DNA from 4 places in the Bacillus sp. S10(2024) genome. Region 4 is predicted to be linked to each of the others. Evidence: riboswitches for the same ligand, from Rfam matches in the RefSeq annotation. Region 4 holds a riboswitch; each other region holds the start of a gene.
The links. Region 4 has a riboswitch for lysine ahead of AB1280_RS13900 (amino acid permease). Riboswitches for the same ligand answer to the same signal wherever they lie in the genome.

Region 1 (4,220 bases), 920 kb from region 4:
AGACTATCTGTTTGAAAAATACCCGTTCCTTGGTAAATATTTACCAGAAGATATTGCATTTATCACATCACAGGAGCTTGAGGATAAATATCCAGAATTAACACCGAAGGATCGTGAGCATGCGATTGCAAAAGAATACGGTGCTGTCTTTATTAGTGGGATTGGCGGGGCATTACGTTCTGGTGAAAAACATGATGGGCGTGCAGCGGACTATGATGATTGGAAATTGAATGGTGATATTTTATTCTGGCATCCAGTATTGCAGTCTTCATTTGAGCTTTCTTCTATGGGGATTCGCGTCGACAGTAAATCTCTTGATGAACAATTAACAATAGCAGGAGAAGATTTCAAACGTGAATACGATTTCCACAAAGGAATTTTAGAAGATGTACTGCCGTTAACACTTGGCGGTGGCATTGGACAATCAAGAATGTGCATGTATTTCTTACGTAAAGCACATATCGGTGAAGTACAGTCTTCAGTATGGCCAGATGAAATGCGTGAAGAGTGTAAAAAGCAAAACATTCACTTGTTCTAAAAGACTTTGCTTCAGGTGCTAGATTATTCTTGTGTCGAATCGTCGATATATTGTGAAAAGAACTGATAAATGTACCATGTTCACCGATATATCGATGAACACGTAAGAAGGAGCCGATTTCCCAAAGGCACATAGGTGCTTTGGGGAGTCGGCTCTTTGTTTTTTAATTGATTGATACAAAAGGTTCGATTTTTGTCATAAATGATTCATGAAGTGCTTCGACACCTTTTACCAAATGAAGGCGGTCGATTACGACAGATACTTTAATTTCCGATGTACTTACCATTTTAATGTGAATATTTTCTTCTTGTAATGTGGAAAACATTTTCGCAGCGACACCTGGATTAGATACCATACCTGATCCAACGATTGATACTTTTGCTAAGTGGTTTTCATGCTCTACAGATTCATATTGCATTGATTCACGATTTTCTTCTAAAACGGTTAATGTTTCATTTAAGTCATTTGAATGTATAGAGAAGGATAAATGTACAGTTCCTTCATTTGTAATACTTTGAATGATAATATCTACATTAATATGAGCGCTCGCTAATGTGGAGAAGACTGTGGAAAGCTTTTCTGGTTGTAAGCCTTTCATTGTTACACGTGTTATATTATCTTCAAATGCAATGCCTTTTACGATTGATTGTTGCTCCATGTTACATTCTCCCCTTACTATTGTTCCATTTTCTTGTTCCATGCTTGAACGAACTTCTAACATAACGCTATGATTTTTGGCAAATTCGACTGCTCTTGGATGAAGTACGCCAGCACCTAGATTTGCGAGTTCTAACATTTCATCATAGGAAATTTCATCTAATTTGTAAGCGTTCTTTACAACGCGTGGATCGGTTGTGTAAACGCCTGTTACATCTGTATAAATATCACATTTTTTTGCCTGTAATGCTGCAGCTAACGCAACTGCGGTTGTATCAGAACCGCCGCGACCAAGTGTTGTAATTTCTTGTTCTGCGCTTAATCCTTGGAAACCGGCTGCAACAACAATCGTTCCTTTTTGTACATAAGATTGAATCCGCTCTGTATTTATGTCGGTAATTCTAGCGCTGCCATGTATGGATTCTGTTGTAATCCCAGCTTGCCAGCCTGTAAGTGAAATTGCCTCGTACCCTTTCGTTTGTAAAGCCATTGTTAATAGAGAAATTGAAATTTGCTCACCTGTTGTAAGTAACATATCCATTTCTCGTTTACTTGGTTGATCTGTAATATTAGCAGCTAAAGATACAAGTTCATCTGTACTATGTCCCATTGCAGAAACAACCGCTACAATTCCGTGTCCTCTTTCATATTCTTCAATGATTAAATTCGCAACATGTTGAATCCGTTCAATATTTCCGACAGATGTGCCACCAAATTTTTGAACAATAATTTCCATGATAAAAGCCCTCTTTCAAGTTGATATAGATAAAGTGAAACTTTCGTCAGTGGGGGGGTCATCCCCTACTGATGGTTAGTTGAACCAATCGGGCACTTACGGGAAGTTACCTCCCACATAACTTCTTTGCTTCCTCTGAATATTGAGATGGGAGTCTTACTGTCCGTTAGTGCGGGATAAATTAGGAAAAATGTTGTTAAACATAAGATGGGGAATATAGATTCCTTTTACTCCTGTAAAAAAGTAAATAAAAAAACACCATCTCAAATAGGTGAGGATGGTGCTGTTACAGGAAAAAGGGAACAGAAAACGGAGCTAACAAAAAAACCGCCAAAAAAGAAGATGATCATAAAAAACATGATCACTCTTTTTTGTAGATAGCTCTTCATATATACACCGCTGTATATATGACAGTTCTGTTTCTATTCGAAAACAGCCCCAATGTATATGCTCAGAGGCACATATACATTTCGGCAACTTTTCCTTTCATCTACATTCACTGACAATCTCTGTGTCTCCTATAGAATACTCATAATAGTTGCGACCTCTATCTCACGTCATTAGGCGAGAGTAATTGGTTGTATGAAGTTGTTTGTAACATTTGTTTCATAGTAATCAAAATGTCGAGAGAAATCAAGTAGGTTATAATTATTTTGAATATTTAAACTATCGTGGAAAAAAATAAAAGTGGTATAAAATGTGGTTAAAAGAAGTAGTTCCAACAAAATTTTACATGTAATTGGAGTGGAGGGGTGAGAATGAAAAAACAAAATCCTATTTATGTAAAAACAGAAATAGAAACTAAAATGGATGAACTTTGGAAGTATACACAAGATCCAAAGATACATACGGAATGGGATGCACGGTTTACAGAAATATCGTATTTAGAGAAGAACGAAGGTGAACCACAGCGTTTTTTATACAAAACAAAAATTGGTTTCGGATTTGAAATTGCTGGAGAAGGAGAATCAATAGGAGAATTACAAAAAGAAGGCGGGGAATGTATTTCGTCACTGAAATTTTGGACAGATAGTAAGCTTTCGTTAATTTCGGTAGGGAGAGGCTATTGGAAGTATATACCGAATGAGAATAAGGTTCGTTTTGAAACGCAGTATGATTATGAAACGAGGTTTGGAGGTATAGGAAGATGTATAGATTCATACATATTTCGTCCGTTATTAGGATGGGCAACGGCTTGGAGTTTTGATGCTTTAAAATTGTGGTTAGAAAAAGGATTTCATCCACGTTTATTATTAAAAAGAGCTGTTACATATTATCTCATTTGCTTTTTGCTATCTTTTGTGTGGATCTATCAAGGTCTTATTCCGAAAATATTATATACTCATCCAGAAGAGGTACAGATGCTTTCCAAGCTTATAGGTTCAGAAAATTATGCGTCCGCAATGATTAAAGTGGTTGGATCTTTGGAAATTGTGTTTGGGGTGATCTGGTTGTTACCTTTCAAAAAACAGAAATTATTTTTTCTTCATAGTTTCATACTATTAATCTTGACAGTTGCGGCGGGATTTACAAATATCGCTAGTTTTATGCAACCTTTTAATCCGATTACGTTAAACATCATATTAATCGGATTCTCAATAATCGGTTATATGAATAGTAATGACTTACCGCAAGCGAGAAATTGTAAGAGAAGTAGAAAGGAGTAGAAAATTGTCTTCCATTTATGAAACATTATTAGGAGAATCCTATCATCGGTTACATCCAAAATTACAAAAACGGTATGCGATTACAGAGGAACTTGGTTTTACAGGAGAAGGGAAAATGGATGAAATTACAGAAGGTTCTGCTGCTGTAAGAATGTTTTTAAAAGTAGCAGCAAAATTCCGGATGTTCTTTTCAGAAAGAGGGACAGGAGTACCGTTTATTATCCAAAATAAAGCAGAGAAAGACAGGGAAGGAAAGACATTTATAAGATGGAATCGGATGTTTTTGTTCGGTGAAAAAAAGCGTTATTTTCATGCTGTCATGTATTTGAATGATAAACAAAATGAAATTGTCGATTATTTTGGTGAACCGCATTTGCTTGTATCGACGCTTGCGTTTCATGTTGATTCAAAAGGAGCAATGCATATTTCATCTAAAAAACAATGGTTCTACTTATACGGAATGAAGATTCCATTGCCAAAGTTTTTATATGGGCAGGCAAAGATTGTAGAAAGCTATGATGATGAATTAGAGTGTTATCGGATACATGTACAAGTACAAAATTCATTATTAGGACCACTTTTCTCCTATAAGGGGACGTTTACAGAAAGGGATACAAATCTA
Region 2 (4,220 bases), 630 kb from region 4:
TTGCCATGCTCTTTTGCTTGTTCTCCAAGCGTAAGTTCTGGTTGTTTTTCAATAATATTCAACTTAGGATATTGTTCTCGTACTTTTTTGATTAAGTCGTACGTTTCTTGAAAATGAATATTTGTATCTAAAAATACAACATTTGCAGATGGATTTACTTGGTTAATAACATGCAATAAAACCATTCCTTCTATCCCAAAGCTGCATGCATACACAATATCCTTCCTATAATGTTCATAGGCCCAGCGCACCGCTGCTAAAGCACCTTTCGTTTCATCATCCTCCGGAAATGAAACAAAATGATTTTTCCAAGTTTCATACGTTAACATCGTTCTCCCCCTTCATATAATTCATACAAAAAGACGGCTTTAATCTAATAAAAATAGATTAAAGCCGCCTCTAGTTTTTCTAGTCAGCATGCTTATTTCAAACGTACTTTTTCACTTTTTTCAAGTTGAATCACTTTACCATCTTGCACAACAATTGTAATTGAGCCATATTTCATATCAGCAAGCATCGCTTGAATCTTACTTACTACTTCCTCAAATTGTCCGCGCTCCCCCATGAACAGCCCCTCCTTTTTTCATAAAAAAAATCTTTCCCATTTCGAAAAGACTGTTCCGGTAACGTATCTACCTTATCTTCCAAAATGGATTCCATTTTGCTGGAAGTAGCACCTTACTTTTATAAAGTAGGTTGCCGGGCTTCTTTGGGCCAGTTCCCTCCGCCGCTCTTGATAAGAATTTAATTATATTTGCATTTTAACACAATTCTGATTTTTTTCAATCCTAGTTTTCCGATAAATTTTATTTTTTTTTAAAAGAAGGCATTGTTCAACTAACCATCGGTGGGGGATGAAAAAGCCTCCACCGATGGAAGTTTCACTTTATACAAATTCCTTTACACGTATGCGATCATTTCCGATAATATTATCATACGATTCCCTCTCAACAACAACATGAGAGTTTCCGTTTTCCACAAACACAACTGCCGGTCGACGAATGCGATTGTAATTATTTGCCATCGAATAACCATATGCTCCTGTACAAGAGATAGCCAAAAGATCACAAGAAACAACTTTCGGGAGCGCTACATCCCAAATGAGCATATCCCCGCTTTCACAACACTTACCTGCAATGGAAACAACCTCTTCAGCAGATTCATTCGCTCGATTTGCTAGCAATGCTTCATAACGAGCTCCGTAAAGTGCTGGTCGAAGGTTATCTGTCATGCCACCATCAACCGATACATACTTGCGAATGCCTGGAATATCTTTAATCGCACCCACTGTGTACAAAGTTGTTCCTGCATCCCCAACAATACTACGACCTGGCTCTACCCAAATTTCTGGAAGTGGATATCCACACGCTGTAAACTGCTCGCGTACCGCATCTGTTACTGCTTGCACATATTCACCAAGAGCAAGCGGTGTATCTCCTTCCGTATAACGAATTCCAAACCCACCGCCTACATTTAATACAGGAGCTACGTAATCCATTTCTTTTCTCACTAATTCTAAGAATTTGTGAAGCACTTCAATTGCACGAACAAATCCTGCCGTTTCAAAAATTTGCGATCCAATATGAGAGTGAATTCCTAACACATGATAATTCGATTTTTCTAATGCATTTTTCATTGCTTGTAATGCATGCCCTGTTGAAATACCAAAGCCAAACTTAGAATCATCTTGACCTGTTGTAATATATTCATGCGTATGCGCTTCTACTCCCGGAGTCACACGAAGCAGAACACTGGCAACTTTCCCGTATTCTTTCGCTAAATCATGCAATACTTCTAGTTCCAAAAAATTATCTACAACGAAACACCCGATGTTAGCTTCTAATGCCATTCTCATCTCTTCTTCTGTTTTATTGTTGCCATGAAAATGGATACGTTCAGCTGGAAATCCTGCTTGCAGCGCTGTATATAACTCTCCGCTAGACACAACATCAAGTGACATATTTTCTTCCGCAGCTAATCGGCACATTTCCATGCACAAGAACGCTTTGCTTGCATATGCTACTTGGTAAGAGAACCCACACTCTCTAAAAGCACGATGAAATGCACGACATTTCTCACGAATTGTTGCTTCATCATATACATAAAGAGGTGTACCATATGTCGCTGTAAGTTCAGTAGCATCGCATCCCCCAATTTCTAAGTGTCCTTGCTCGTTAATTCGGCTTGTGCCGTGTAAATACATGTGAATTCCTCCCTTTTTCTCAAAAACATCTATATATCCATTTTAATTTTTCGACATATAAGTCGTTGCTATGCAGAATACAACATAAACGCTACTTGCTTCTTCCTTTTGTTTTAAACATCGCATGTGGTAGGAAACGCGGCCAAATGCCCTTGACACCCCCTAAAAAGAAGGGAGGTTTTTTTGTCGTTCTTTTCACATATATATTCCATGCCTTAGTTGTTCATATTATCCCTAATTAGGTAAACAAAAAACGCGCGGAACAATGTTCACACGCGTTTCTTATTGGAAGAATATATGATGAAAAAATAAACTTATTGTTATTTTCTCAAATAAGAAACCGCATCAAACATCTCCAAATAGCTCTCCATAAGCCAAAAACTTATGACAGTACTACATTTATTCAATGCAGTCCCAATATATGAATAAAGTGAGTATTCATATATTTCGGCGGTAATCCCTTTCAGACTATAATCATGAATACCACTTTATTTCCTATAGCTTACTTTTGATTACCGCGGCCTCTACCCTTGAGTGTAGATGAGGTAAGTCTATTTAATTTTCAAGCATCTTTTTATTGCTATTAACAATAGCAAATGACTAATTTATTTGTCAAATACTTTTTTAAATTGGTTTACGACAATTTAATTTTGTAGTATCTGGCATGCGCTTTGCATCTATATTCTTCACAGTCCACTCACCATCATCATTTTCAAACATGATCGTTACTTTTTCAAACGGCGGGAGTTTCTTCCCTCCTACTCCTGGCTCATATTTAATGATTTCAATAGAAGCACGGAACAAATATGTACCACTGTACATTTTTTTCATACTAACGATTTTCGGACATTCATATGGCTTTTGTTTTCCGTAATGCTTTTGAATCGCTTCATTTATTCTCGGAAATAGCACTGAATATAGGGCATCTTCTAATAATAACGGTTCATGTTCAGCCAAAAAAGGAGCTGGATTTCCAAGAAAAATGAAACAACTCAATATAAAACAAAATATTTTCTTCATAGTACTCCTCCACATTTCCAAAGATGACATTATTTTATCCATCTTCCCTTTTTCTACCCAATTATGAGAAAAACATCCACAAATTCATTATGTTTTTATATAATAGTACACATAGTAAAAAACATAGAGATATGTAACCGGTTATATATTATAGAAGCGGTTACTTGTAGGTAGTAGGAGGAGCCCAATATGATGCAACGCTTGTTTCCAAAAATACGATTCGCTCTCATAGCGGTCGTCTTATTATGGATCAAAACATATATTGTATACAAATTAGCTTTTGATATGAAAATCAATAACGCTTTCGAACAAATAATATTGTTCTTTAACCCGTTAGCTTCATTATTATTATTTTTCGGTTTCGCTTTATTTGCAACAAAACATCGAAATCGTATCATTATTAGTATTAGTATGGTGTTATCTTTTATTTTATTTGGCAACGCCATGTTTTATGGATTTTACAATGATTTTGTAACATTCCCGGTATTATTTCAAACAAATAACATGGCTGATTTAGGAACGAGTATAAAAGAACTGTTTACATATAAAACACTCCTTTTATTTGCAGATACTATTGTTTTAGCCATATTATCTCGAAAACTCCCTAGTTTTTGTGACACAACTCCTCTATCGAGAAAAGAAAAACAAACATTTTTCAGCGGTGTAACAGCAGTATTAGCTCTGCAAATGATTATTTCAGTTATTTATAAACCACAACTCTTTTCACATTCATTTGATCGCCAAACAGTTGTGAAAAATCTTGGCTTATATACATATCATATTTATGATATTGCGCTCCAATCGAAATCGTCTGCCCAGCGCGCCTTCGCAAGTGGAGATACATTTTCTGAAATTGATAACTATGTAAAAACAAAAGATAGACAAGCGAATAAAGATTTATTCGGCGTAGCAAAAGGAAAGAATGTTATCTTAATTTCAATGGAATCTACACAAAGTTTTGTCATCAATCAAAAAATAAATGGAAAAGAAATTACAC
Region 3 (4,220 bases), 1.7 Mb from region 4:
GATATCGTTTCATGTCTTTCATATTGATGATTATATTGCTCAGCGTGAAAAACGTTACAATACAGGGAATGAGGAATGGTATGAGTATTATAAATTACAATGGGATACGGATTGGTTAAGTCGTAATTTTTTCAGTAAATTAAAATCAGCTAACCATCTTATTCTTCCTGTATATGATGATGAATCCGATACACATAATCGGCAGGAAGTTCAATTTTCTAATGCTTCAGTTATTATAGTAGAAGGTGTTTTTCTTCAGCGTAAAGAGTGGAGAAGCTTCTATGATTATGTCGTATATCTAGATTATCCGAGAAGTAAGAGGTTTCTTCGTGAAAGTGAGGATACACAAAAGAACATTACAAAGTTTGAGAAAAGATATTGGAAAGCTGAAGAATTTTATGTTAGTACGGAAGCTCCTGTCCAAAATGCTGACTTAGTTCTAAAAGGATAAGATAAGACAAACAACGCATTGTGTTTCTCAATGCGTTGTTTAAAAAGTATTATTTTTTCAGTGATAAACCATAAACAATTGTTTCACTCGGTGTTGTGATTTTAAAACCTGTATTGTAGTCAAGCGTCATTGTATTTCCAATGTAATCTTTTGTAAAATCGTCCATTTGAATTACGAGTTGTTCATCTTGAAATACAACATCATTTTCATTGTATTTATCAATGATTAAATCAATGTTTACATAGACAGTACAAGTGTTTCCGATACTTCCTTTTATTCTAACAATGATTTTATCTTCGTTTTGTTGCAATTTTTCTTTTGCTTTATTTGTAACACGGATATTCATATAATCACGTCCTTTTCTTAAACTCTTATTCTATTATGGCAAAAAAACAATAAAACGGCTACGTGTATAAATCCATTTTGGTTTTTCAACATATTAGTCAATGATATGCCTAACAAAAGATGACTGCTACTTGCTTTCTCGTTTTGTTTTAACTTTGTATATAGAGTTGCACAAGAAGACCTATCAACGAAAGTTGATAGGTCTTAATTGTTAAAGCTCGCATTTATCTAATGGGATAACTTTTGTTTTCTTTGTAAATTTATAGCCTAACCAAAGTATTAAGAAAAGAGGTAAGCCAATATACGAAACGAGTACACCGTTCCAATCAATAGATTTTCCCATAAATGCACCGTAGTTTTGACCAAGGATAACGATTAAGCATAATGCAAATGCAAAGATAGGACCGAATGGGAACCATTTTGCTTTATAAGGTAAGTCATTTAAGTCTTTTCCTTGTGCAATGTATGCTTTGCGGAAACGATAGTGACTAATTGCAATTCCGATCCAAGCGATGAAACCGGACATACCAGATGCATTTAATAGCCATACATATACAACACCATCACCGAATAAAGAAGCTAAGAAAGCAGCACATCCAACTAATGATGTTGCAATCAATGCATTTACTGGTACGCCGCGACTATTTAATTTTCCTAAAAATTTAGGTGCTTTACCTTGGTTTGCTAAATCCCAAAGCATACGTGCTGATGCATACATGCCGGAGTTACCAGCTGATAAAACAGCTGTTAAAATAACGGCGTTCATTACTGATGCCGCAAAGGCAATCCCGGCTTTTTCAAATACAAGTGTAAATGGACTTACTGTTATATCACTTGCTGCAAGGTTTTCGTTTGTATAAGGGATTAATAAACCGATTACGAGAATCGCAAAAATATAGAACAATAGAATTCGCCAAAAGATGCTGCGAATTGCTTTTGGGATGTTGCGTTGTGGATCTTCAGTTTCGCCAGCCGCAACTCCTAATAATTCTGTTCCTTGGAATGAGAATCCAGCTGCCATGAATACACCGATGATTGCCATGAAGCCGCCGTTAAACGGTGCATCTGCAACTGTAAAGTTTTTAAAACCAACAGGTTCTCCGCCCATAATACCGAAAATCATAAGAAACCCGACAATTAAAAAGGCAATAACAGTTACAACTTTGATAAGTGCAAACCAATATTCTGCTTCTCCAAATCCTTTAACAGATAAATAATTTAATAAGAACATAATAGCTAAACAAATGCCGCTCCAAAGCAAGGAAGGCGTATTAGGAAACCAAAACTTCATAATTAATGTAACTGCAGAGAGTTCAGCAGCAATGGTAATAGCCCAGTTATACCAGTAATTCCAACCTAGTGCGAATCCAAGTGATGGATCAACAAACCTTGTTGCATAGGTGCTAAATGATCCTGCTACAGGCATGTAGGATGCTAATTCTGCTAAGCTTGTCATTAAAAAATATACCATAATACCAATTGCAGCATAGGCGACAAGAGCGCCACCAGGACCAGCTGTGTGGACAACGCCACCGCTCGCTAGAAATAAACCTGTTCCAATTGTACCACCAAGTGAAATCATTGTAAGATGGCGAGATTTCAATCCGCGTCGTAGTTCGTTAGTTGTTTGTGCAGATTGATTTGTAGTTGTAGAGGTAACGTTAGTAGTTGCGCCGTTCATGTTCAACACTCCTTTTCTTGTAAGATAGGAAGGAGCGGGGGGAATTAAAAAAACCGCCAAAGGACTTTAGCGGAGCAATTCAAAAATAACCACCCCATCATACCTTCCGTTAAGATAGCGCCCCACGTTTACACGGTAATTTTGTAAACGTGACAGTTCTGTTCCTATTCGAAAACAGCCCCAGCATATACTCCCAGAGAAGAAGTATAAACTTCGGCAGCTTTTCCTTTTATCTAGAGTTATTGACATTCTCTGTGTCTCGTCTAGATTACTAATAAAAGCCGCAACCTCTACCTCATCGGATTGATGAGGATTTTTCTATTACTATGATTTTTAATATATGGCAATTGTAATGATTTTCTGAAAATAGTGCAAGGATTTTTTTATAGAAATAAATGGTTATTTTGGAAAAGCGCTTTCGAAATTCATCCCGGTCCTAAAAGAGTATGTATTAAGTGACTCTCTGATAAAAAAGGTTATACAATAGTTTCGTATCGTGTTTCAAAAAAACCTTTAAATTAATAGAAAATTCAGAAAAAATTTTTCGACAAATCTATTTAAAATGATTATCTTAATTTCAAGAAGTATCGTGTTAAACCTAAATTATCTTTTAGTCCTCCAATTACTTTTTTCAATATGATAAGCATGAATTATCTAGTTTTCAGAAAATTTAAATTGAAAAGAACAATTGAAAAGTAATACACTAAAAGGATAAAAATAAGGGTGGTGAGGAGATGTTACAGTTTGATCATCTTGTTCATGTCGTTCCATGCTCTCCAGCTGAGGTAATCAATCAAATGAAAATACACGGATTTCATGTAGTCCAAGGAGGAGAACATCCGAACTGGGGGACACATAATAGTTTATGTTATTTTGATTTAGCGTATATTGAGTTTTTGGCGGTGCAAAATCAAGAAATTGCAAACCAATCGGAAAATCCACTTATTCAACAAGTTGTTCAAAAGTTGCATAAAGGAGAAGGGATGCTTCAAATTGCGCTACGCACAGAACATATGGAAGTGCTTGCTGAGAGATTGATAGAACAGGGATTTCACATAAATGGTCCATTGGAAGGGAAACGGATGAGGGATGACGGCACACTCTTGAAATGGAAAATGCTGTTTATTGAACAAGAAGAAGAAGGTCCTAGATTTCCATTTTTCATTGAGTGGAGTGAATCGAATGAAAAAAGAAGGGATGATTTACAGAAAAAAGGAGTAATATCGCTTCATAACAATCAAATAATAGAAATGAAATCAGTGTTCTACGCTGTTACAAATGTAAATGAAATAAGCAAGCGCTGGAAAGATTTACTGCAAATTGAAATGAGTCCACTGAAAATAAATAAGAACTGGAATGCAATAACTCAAAGTTTTTCTCTAGGAAAAATAACAATTCAATTTTGCGAACCTATAGGGAATGGAATCGTCCAAAATCAATTAACGAAAAACGGAGAGGTACCATTTGCGATAGAATTTGAAGGAAATGAAGAAAATATGAGAGTAAGTCATATATGGAATGGTATGTACATCTTTTAGCTGGTATTAAGGTAATGAAGATTACCTAGAGTACAGATACATACTGTATTTCTAGGTAATTTGTTTGCTTTCTGTTTAGAGATAATAAAGTTGTTTAATCTCGGAATGCGAATGTTTACATATAGCCTCCCTTTTTTACACATGAAATATTGGAATATTCTTTCTTTCATTATAGAGCATACAAATAAAAGGATGGTGTGAAATT
Region 4 (4,220 bases):
CTTTTGTTTGTTCATCGTATATAAAAATAAGAGCGCTATGACAAGGAGTATACTTCCCACAATCATAATGGAAGTGAATTGAAACATTGTATATGTAATGGCTGCATTGCAGAATATCCGAATAAGCAACCAGTATGAAGCAATTTCTGTATTTAGATATGTCCAATGTATGTACATGTTCCACCACTTTATGAAAGCAAGGATGATAAAAGCTCCGCCTAAAAAAGCAGGTGTTGTATGTAATGATTGTCCGGCAAGCGGTGTAATGATGAGTACCGCACATAATAAGGGAAAGAGTTGAATGAGATAACTATATAAAAGAGAACGCTTAAAGTAATAAGTTAGTTTTTCTTCTATCGGCAATAGATATAGCATATCCGGCTTTTGTAAAAATGTTCGAATGGGGCAGCGAGTGAGTATCACCGTAAGTAAAATCGTCACAATGGTTAAGGCAACAGACTCAGATGGAAAGGAACGAAGAAATTTTGCATAATAATAGCTGCCCACACAAAGAACTAGTAGTGAGCTATAGATAAGTCCGCTTGCAATGCGGGCAAAGTACATCACAATTTTTTGCAGATGTTTCTGGAAGCGGCTTGTCCAAAGTGTTTCGATTGTCAATGAAATCACCTCCTTCCTTCATTATAAACTTAAGAGTGCTCCTCGTACTACACCTGTTAATGCAGAATATAGTTCTATTTGAAACAAAAAATGACCTGCACTTTGAAATCCCGTATTTTCACACCGCGCGTGGCAAAAAGGCCCCTGACCGCTACCACACATGGCCAGATCCTTTCGCCTACAATAAGTTTTACGTAAATAAAAAAAGCAAGCTACCTTTTAGGCAACTTGCTCGTTTTGTTTCGCTTTCTTCTCATCGCGTTTCATTAATGGATAGAATGCAAATCCGACGACAAATAATCCAATACCAAGCAGGAATGTTTTCGTATCAGAAGATCCAGTTTTAATAACCCATAGTGCATAAATGAGTGCAATCGCCGCAATGATTCCATCGATGATACGAGAACCTTTTTGATTTTCGTATGTTTCACCTGTCATCACGAGTTTCAGCTGGAAGATTGGTGAAACGAGATATGGAATTAAGTAGGCTAGTGTTGAAACGGTAATCACAAATGTATACGCCTCGGCAATTGTCCCGGATAGTGTTGAGAATAGGAACACTTGCGACATAATATTTGTTATACGAAGCGAATGAATCGGACTTCCTTTTTTATTTGTTTTTGCAAAGAAAGAGGGGAAGAACCCTTCTTTTGCTGCTTGATACGGTACTTCTGAGCTTAATAAAACCCAGCCAAGAATAGAACCAAATAAAGAAGTAAGTGCAAGCAGCGCCATTAATTTTCCGCCGCCATGTCCCATTGCTGCAGATAAGGCATCTGCTAATGGTCGTTCAGATGCTTGAAGCTTATCGATATGAAGAACGCCCATTGTTAAGATTGTAATTCCTAAGTAAATTCCAACAGTTAACAATAAACCAGCAACAGTTGCGTGTTTTACTGTTTTTGGTGAAACAGCACGGTTTGATAATAAGACAGCTGACTCGATGCCGATAAAGGCCCAAAGTGTTGTTAAGGCAGCTAAGTTTACTTGTGATAATAGTCCGTGTGAAATGCCTTCTTTATCAATAATCGGTGTATACCATTGTCCAAGTTTAGATGCTTGGAAGGCGAATAAAGTAACAACGATGAAAAGCAGGAATCCTGTTACTTTCGTTGTTGTTGCTAGGAAGTTTAGTTTCCCTGCACCGCTTATACCGTTCGTTAAAATCATGTGTGTTCCCCATAGTAACAGGGTACAAATAGAGAACGTAATTAGTTTTCCGACTGCAATGTCGAACGTTCCGACTGAAAATAATACACGTGTATCTTTCATAATTGGGAAAAAGAGTGATAAATAACCAGCAAATGATGTAATGATAGCTACGTTACTTGCCCAGTTTGCAACCCAGTAGCCCCATACGATGCTAAAACCTGCCATTTTCTTCGTTTTTTGTTTAGAAAACAGTGCATAAGCATGACTTTGCGGCCCTGTTGTTAAATCAGGACGACGAATTGCTAAATTACCGAAAACAAGTGCTAGCATTAACACGCCAAACCCTGTTGTTAACCAAGCTAAAGTAACACCAAGAGGGCTAGCTGTTTGTGCTAATGTACTCGGAACCATGAAAATACCAGCTCCGACCATATTTCCAACTACAAATGCAGTGAGTACCCAAAAGCCCCATTTTTTTTGTTGCATAGAAATTACCTCCAAAATTAGTATAACCAAGTCAAGCGAGGAGATATGTATGTGTTTGAAGTTCCAAACAAAACAAAAAAGCGCGTATATGTTCACGCGCTTCTCAATCTTATTAAGAAACCCACGGACATATCTCTCGATAGCTCTCCACAAGCAAACAGCTTGTGACAGTCCTGCACTTATTCAATGCAGACCCAGCAAAAAAGCATTGTGGACACTTCTTGCTTCGGCAATTATTCCTTTTTGATTTGTTCAGCGATGCCACACATCTCCCAAATCATACTATTAATAATTGCAACCTCTACCTCACCGAGATACGAATGAGGATTTATATATAAAGTTAACATAACCAAGGGTAACAAATGGATTTTTATTCGTCAATGCAAATCGATATAATCGGATGATTATGAGAATAGAGTATGTTTGAAATAATGAAACAACTTTCGGATTTGTATCATATAATATGTATATAAAAAGAGGCGAAAGTGCATCTTTTATTATGAAGAGCACTTTATTTGAGAGGGATAATCGGATGGAGAGCTGGTTTAAGAGAAACTGCTTTATATGCGGAAAGGGAATGGATACGCGTGAAAAACCGGATCCAATAGAGGAGTTGAAAAAACAAAATGAAGAGCTCGCAGCTTCTTTAGAACAATGCATGAAGTTACTTTATAACATACAACGGAATATAAGTAAAAAAGCAGAAAAGGGTGCATTGCCTTCTCATTTTTCGTTAGGAGATAAGATAGAAGTATTTGAAGGAGAAACAAGTATAGAAGGCATCTTTATTGAGTGTACAAATGAATGGTTATATTGGATTAACGTAGATTATGACTTAACCATTAGTCATATAAACAGTGTAAAACGTATTATAAAAAAAGAGTCTATTCAAAAAGGATTTCTCTAACTCCTTTTGATATAGACCCAGTGTTTTACTGTGAGAGGGTTAAACACTTTAGAAATTATTAGGAAACTTTGCGAATGCTAATTGTATCTAAGCTTGTAACGTTGATATTTGCGTGACTATCAACCCAAACTAAGAAGTTATTGTTCTCTATGCGGATGAAAACACCTCTGCCGTCAATTTCACGACCTGCTGAAAATACGCGAATTTTGTCGCCTTCTACTAAACCATTTAATGTGATTGCCAATAAGACCGCCTCCTCTCTATCAGAAGTTAATATATATATATGAAAAAGGTAGAGAATGTGTGCGAGGATAATGCAGTACTAGCAACTATTTTTATAGAGTTACATTAAATTCCATAATGTATTTTCTTACGAATATTGTTTACTTCCGTTAACCTTAACAGAGTTATCAGTTATATAAACAGTGTAAAATGTATAATAAAAAGAGCCTATTCAAAAAGGATTTCTCTAACTCCTTTTGATATAGACTCAGTGTCTTTTATGAAAGAATAAAACAATTTTATAGGTAATTAGGAAACTTTACGAATACTAATTGTATTTAAGCTTGTAATATTGATATTTGCATGATTATCAACCCAAATTAAGAAGTTGTTGTTGTCTATGCGAAGGAAAACACCTTCACCGTCGATTTCACGACCTGCTGAAAACACACGGATTTTGTCGCCTTCTCTTAAGCCATTTAATGTGATTGCCATAAGACCGCCTCCTCTCTATCAGAAGTTAATATATATATATGAAAGTGATAGAGAGTGTGTGCGGGGGAAATATAGTTCCGTTAACTATTTTTAAAAAAATATAAAGGGAAGTAGAAACTATTTCCTACTTCCCTTTATAAGTAAATTTCTTTTGATTTTTCAACCTATAAGTCAAACGAATATCTTTTTGTTTTAAACCTCGCCCGTGGCAGAAAAAGGCCCTGACAGGGGTTCACGCCCATCTAAAAAGAGGTTTTTGATGTCGTTACATCAAATTCAATACTGTTACTTTCTCGCGCGTCATCGATTCAAGGCTTCTACGAATACCTTGTGCGCC

Region 1: linked by a shared signal. The riboswitch ahead of AB1280_RS09210 (aspartate kinase) and the one ahead of AB1280_RS13900 (amino acid permease) in region 4 are both predicted to bind lysine.
Region 2: linked by a shared signal. The riboswitch ahead of lysA (diaminopimelate decarboxylase) and the one ahead of AB1280_RS13900 (amino acid permease) in region 4 are both predicted to bind lysine.
Region 3: linked by a shared signal. The riboswitch ahead of AB1280_RS05360 (amino acid permease) and the one ahead of AB1280_RS13900 (amino acid permease) in region 4 are both predicted to bind lysine.

The regions. Positions count from the first base shown of each region.
Region 1 covers NZ_JBFLUR010000002.1:1,798,324-1,802,543, reverse strand. The annotation lists gene asnA (aspartate--ammonia ligase) at 1-538, shown strand, start outside; gene AB1280_RS09210 (aspartate kinase) at 702-1,931, opposite strand; lysine riboswitch at 2,302-2,489, opposite strand; gene AB1280_RS09205 (DoxX-like family protein) at 2,690-3,598, shown strand; gene AB1280_RS09200 (DUF4166 domain-containing protein) at 3,603-4,220, shown strand, end outside; gene AB1280_RS09195 (YndJ family protein) at 4,220-4,220, shown strand, end outside.
Region 2 covers NZ_JBFLUR010000002.1:2,093,041-2,097,260, forward strand. The annotation lists gene AB1280_RS10755 (phosphoadenylyl-sulfate reductase) at 1-329, opposite strand, end outside; gene AB1280_RS10760 (YezD family protein) at 422-565, opposite strand; SAM riboswitch class I at 635-743, opposite strand; gene lysA (diaminopimelate decarboxylase) at 887-2,203, opposite strand; lysine riboswitch at 2,556-2,738, opposite strand; gene AB1280_RS10770 (DUF3888 domain-containing protein) at 2,828-3,223, opposite strand; gene AB1280_RS10775 (LTA synthase family protein) at 3,413-4,220, shown strand, end outside.
Region 3 covers NZ_JBFLUR010000002.1:1,027,962-1,032,181, forward strand. The annotation lists gene AB1280_RS05350 (kinase) at 1-451, shown strand, start outside; gene AB1280_RS05355 (iron-sulfur cluster biosynthesis family protein) at 501-797, opposite strand; gene AB1280_RS05360 (amino acid permease) at 1,008-2,477, opposite strand; lysine riboswitch at 2,585-2,778, opposite strand; gene AB1280_RS05365 (VOC family protein) at 3,212-4,015, shown strand.
Region 4 covers NZ_JBFLUR010000002.1:2,721,768-2,725,987, reverse strand. The annotation lists gene AB1280_RS13905 (ABC transporter permease) at 1-630, opposite strand, end outside; gene AB1280_RS13900 (amino acid permease) at 841-2,259, opposite strand; lysine riboswitch at 2,392-2,571, opposite strand; gene AB1280_RS13895 (hypothetical protein) at 2,792-3,166, shown strand; gene AB1280_RS13890 (hypothetical protein) at 3,225-3,410, opposite strand; gene AB1280_RS13885 (hypothetical protein) at 3,698-3,883, opposite strand; gene AB1280_RS13880 (NADP-dependent glyceraldehyde-3-phosphate dehydrogenase) at 4,149-4,220, opposite strand, start outside.